Regions from separate parts of the Zoogloea oryzae genome, predicted to be linked through region 2. Evidence: riboswitches for the same ligand, from Rfam matches in the RefSeq annotation. Region 2 holds a riboswitch; the other holds the start of a gene.
The links. A riboswitch is a leader RNA that binds a small molecule or an ion and turns the genes downstream of it on or off. The one in region 2 is predicted to bind S-adenosylhomocysteine.
Positions count from the first base shown of each region.

Region 1: another riboswitch for S-adenosylhomocysteine. It lies ahead of metH (methionine synthase); the one in region 2 lies ahead of ahcY (adenosylhomocysteinase).

Region 1 is NZ_BSPX01000017.1:24,196-26,393, reverse strand. Features, by position in the region: gene QQK25_RS07575 (DUF805 domain-containing protein) at 1-475, opposite strand, end outside; gene QQK25_RS07570 (oxidoreductase-like domain-containing protein) at 622-867, shown strand; S-adenosyl-L-homocysteine riboswitch at 877-957, shown strand; gene metH (methionine synthase) at 1,019-2,198, shown strand, end outside.
Region 2 is NZ_BSPX01000026.1:34,826-37,023, reverse strand. Features, by position in the region: gene ahcY (adenosylhomocysteinase) at 1-1,161, opposite strand, end outside; S-adenosyl-L-homocysteine riboswitch at 1,289-1,395, opposite strand; gene QQK25_RS10200 (protein-disulfide reductase DsbD) at 1,405-2,198, opposite strand, start outside.

The sequences.
Region 1 (2,198 bases), on a different contig from region 2:
CGAGGAATTCGCTGGCAACCGGCACCGTCTTGTCCATCGCGCCCTGGGGCTGGGCGGCGTTGGCGCTCTTGGCCGCCTGGGCGGCCAGAAACCCCGGCATGTTGATCGAGCACGCCCGGCACACGGTGCGCAGCGACTGGGTCTCGCCACAGGCCGGGCAGACCACCTGGGGCAGGCCCGAGGCGCTGCTGCGGGTGGTGTCATCGCGGGCGGCGCTGAGGCGCTTGTCCAGCATGTCGGGCGGCAGGGGCGGGTCGATGGCCACCTTCAGGCCGATCCCCTTCAGTCGCAGCTCGTAGCGCTGGGCCTCGACGGCGGAGAGGCCCTTGCGCAGACGCACGCGCTGGCCCGAGAACACCTGATGGATGGTCTGGTGGGAACATCCGAGCAGGGTCTGGAGCTGTATGCGGGCGACGCTGCGGTCGTAGCCCGGCAGGGTTTCGCCAAAGAAGACGATGTTATGGACGGGTTCCAAGGTGCTTTCCCGATGGCGTGTCGGGCGGGATTCTACGGCCCCACCGGCTGTCGGGCAATGACGGGCAGATGAACGGGCGGCGGGCGGGCGCTTTCGCCGGCTGGCCGCCGGTGATATGTTCGCGCCCTTTTCCGCCGGAGCCGCCGATGAACGCCGCCGCCGACCCCTTTGATTTCCGGCCCGCCACCCTGGCCGAGGCCGAAGCGCAGATCGCTGCCATCCGCGAGCGTCTTGCCGGGCGTGGGCTGGCCCACCGCAACCCGCCCCCGCCGCCCACCGCCTGCTGCGGCCGAGGCTGCAACGGCTGCGTGTGGGAAGGCTTCTACGCGGCCCTCGGATGGTGGCGCGACGACGCCCGCGCACTGCTGGCGGATACGCCAAAACCCTTGTAAAATCCGCCGCTTGCCGAGGAGCGTTGCGACCTGCTGATGAAGCCATCCAGCAGGCCAGGCTCGGCAACCGATCAACGGCGCTCACAAACCTTGCCAGGTTTGTTGCGCCGTTTTTCTTTGCGCGCCCCGGCCGATTTTTTTAGGAACCGCCATGCAGCCCGACCGTACCGCCGAACTCCACAATCAACTGACCCACCGCATCCTGATCCTCGACGGGGCGATGGGCACGATGATCCAGCAGCACAAGCTGGGTGAAGCCGACTACCGGGGGGCGCGTTTCGCCGAACACGGCAAGGATCTCAAGGGCAACAACGACCTGCTGGTGCTCACCCGGCCAGACGTGGTCGGCGGCATCCACCGGGCCTACCTGGAGGCCGGCGCCGACATCATCGAGACCTGCACCTTCAACGCCACCCGCGTGTCGCAGGCCGAATACGGCCTCGCCGACGTGGCCTACGAGCTCAACGTGGAAGGTGCCCGCCTCGTGCGCGCGCTGTGCGACGAATTCACCGCCGCCAACCCGGCCAAGCCGCGCTATTGCGCCGGCGTGCTCGGCCCCACGTCGCGCACCCTGTCGATCTCTCCGGACGTGAACGATCCGGGCTACCGCAACATCAGCTTCGATGCGCTGGTGGACGACTACTACGATTCGGCCAAAGGCCTGCTCGAAGGCGGCGCCGACATCCTGCTGATCGAAACCATCTTCGACACCCTCAACGCCAAGGCCGCGGTGTTCGCGGTCGAGAAGCTGTTTGCGGATCTGGGCAAGCGCGTGCCGGTGATGATCTCCGGCACCATCACCGACGCCTCCGGCCGCACCCTGTCGGGCCAGACCGCCGAGGCTTTCTGGAACTCCCTCTCCCACGCCCAGCCGATCAGCTTCGGTCTCAACTGCGCGCTGGGCGCCAAGGAGCTGCGCCAGTACGTGGAGGAGCTCTCCAACGTCTGCAACACCTTCGTCTCGGCCCATCCCAACGCCGGCCTGCCCAACCCCCTGTCGCCCACCGGCTACGACGAGACGCCCGAGCAGCTGGCGAGCGAGATCGTCGAATGGGCGCGCTCCGGGCTCGTGAACATCGTTGGCGGTTGCTGCGGCACCTCGCCGGCGCACATCAAGGCGATCGCCGATGCGGTCAGTCTCGTCACCCCGCGCACGGTGCCGGATATTGAAAAGAAGCTGCGCCTGTCGGGCCTGGAGCCCTTCAACGTGGGTGCCGACTCGCTGTTCGTGAACGTGGGCGAGCGTACCAACGTCACTGGCTCCCGCGCGTTTGCGCGGATGATCCTCGAAGGCCGCTTCGACGACGCCCTGGCGGTGGCCCGTCAGCAGG
Region 2 (2,198 bases):
GCAGCCGAGGTTAACCAGCCGGCCCTTGGCGAGCAGGATGATCCGCTTGCCGTCCGGGAAGATCACGTGATCGACCTGGGGCTTGATCTCTTCCCACTGGTACTTCTCGATGGAGGCGACGTCGATCTCGTTGTCGAAGTGACCGATGTTGCAGACGATGGCCTGGTCCTTCATGGCGGCCATGTGGTCGTGGGTGATGACGTGGAAGTTGCCGGTGGTGGTGACGAAGATGTCGGCCTTGTCGGCGGCGTATTCCATCGTGACGACGCGGTAGCCTTCCATCGCGGCCTGCAGGGCGCAGATCGGGTCGATCTCGGTGATCCACACCTGGGCGGAGAGCGCGCGCAGGGCCTGGGCGGAGCCCTTGCCCACGTCGCCGTAGCCGCACACCACGGCAACCTTGCCGGCGATCATCACGTCGGTGGCGCGCTTGATGCCGTCCACCAGTGATTCGCGGCAGCCGTAGAGGTTGTCGAACTTGGACTTGGTGACCGAATCATTGACGTTGATCGCCGGGAACTTGAGGTCGCCGCGCTGGTGCATCTGGTACAGGCGATGCACGCCGGTGGTGGTCTCCTCGGTCACGCCCTTGATCTGGGCGAGGCGGGTGGAGTACCAGGTCGGGTCCACGGCCAGCTTGGCCTTGATGGCGGCGAAGAGGATGGTTTCTTCTTCGGACGAGGGCTTGCCGATGACGGAGATGTCCTTCTCGGCTTTGGCGCCCAGGTGCAGCAGCAGGGTCGCGTCGCCGCCGTCGTCGAGGATCATGTTGGAGAAGCCGCCGTCGGCCCACTCGAAGATGCGGTGGGTGTAGTCCCAGTAATCCACCAGGGTCTCGCCCTTCACGGCGAAGACCGGGATGCCCTGGGCGGCGATGGCGGCCGCGGCGTGATCCTGGGTGCTGAAGATGTTGCACGACGCCCAGCGCACTTCGGCGCCGAGGGCGGTGAGCGTCTCGATCAGCACGGCGGTCTGGATGGTCATGTGCAGCGAGCCGGTGATGCGCGCGCCCTTGAGGGGCTGGGCGGCGGCGAACTCGTCGCGGATCGCCATCAGGCCCGGCATCTCGGTTTCGGCGATCTTGATCTCCTTGCGGCCCCAGTCGGCCAGGGAGAGATCGGCGATGACGTAATCGGTGAACTTTTCAGCCACAGTGTTCATGAGATTTCCTCGAACGTGTGGCCGGGAAGGGAGAACGCGCAACAGCTTGCGCGGTACTGCGGGTGGCTGCGTACGAACGGCTCACCGCGTCTCCCCGTGCCCGGCACGGGTTTGCAAACAAAGCATGGACGGGTGAGCGCGGTTTCTGGTGACGCGGGCGAACCCGGCGGCACTGACATCGAGCCTGGGACAGCGGGCATTGCACCCGGCAGTCTTGCAGCGCTCCTCGAAGCAAGTCGCGGATTATAACGGGTTTTGTGGCGGATTTTTGAGTGCCGAATCCAGTACCTTCCCGAAAATCTCCGCTTCCTGGAAGCCGACGACGCGCAGTTGCTTGCGCTCCGCGCCGCCGGCGTCGAAGAAGATGATGCCCGGCGGGCCGAAGAGGTTGAAGCGCTTGAGGAGCGCCTTGTCGTCGTCGTTGTTGGCGGTGACGTCCGCTTGGATCAGCTGGAAGCCGGCGAGGCGCTTCGCCACGGCCGGATCGGCGAAGGTGAAGCGCTCCATCTCCTTGCACGAGATGCACCAGTCGGCATAGAAATCGAGCATCACCGGGCGGGTGGCGGTTTTCAGGATCTGGTCGAGCTCTTCCACCGAGCGCACGCGCTGGAATTTGGTTTCGGCCACCGGCGCGCTGGCGGCCTGGGCGCGCAGGATGGCGAGCGGCTGCAGCGGATCACGGGAGCCGGCCAAGGCGCCGATGAACATCGCCGCGCCGGCCAGCAGGGCGATCACGCCCCAGCCCTTCCAGAAGCGCTGCCAGCCGCTGGCGTGGGGCGGCAGGGGGTCGAGGGCATGGAGGTAGATCGCCGAGACGACCAGGATCGCCGCCCAGGCCAGCATGGTGACGATACCCGGCAGCACCGGCGAGACCAGCCACACGGCCACCGCCAGCAGCATGACGCCGAAGGCGCGCTTGACGTTCTCCATCCACGGGCCGGTCTTGGGCAAGGCGCTGCGGGCGAGCACGCCGACGATGATGAGCGGGGCGCCCATGCCCAGCGCCATTACGAACAGCGCCACGCCGCCGAGGGCTG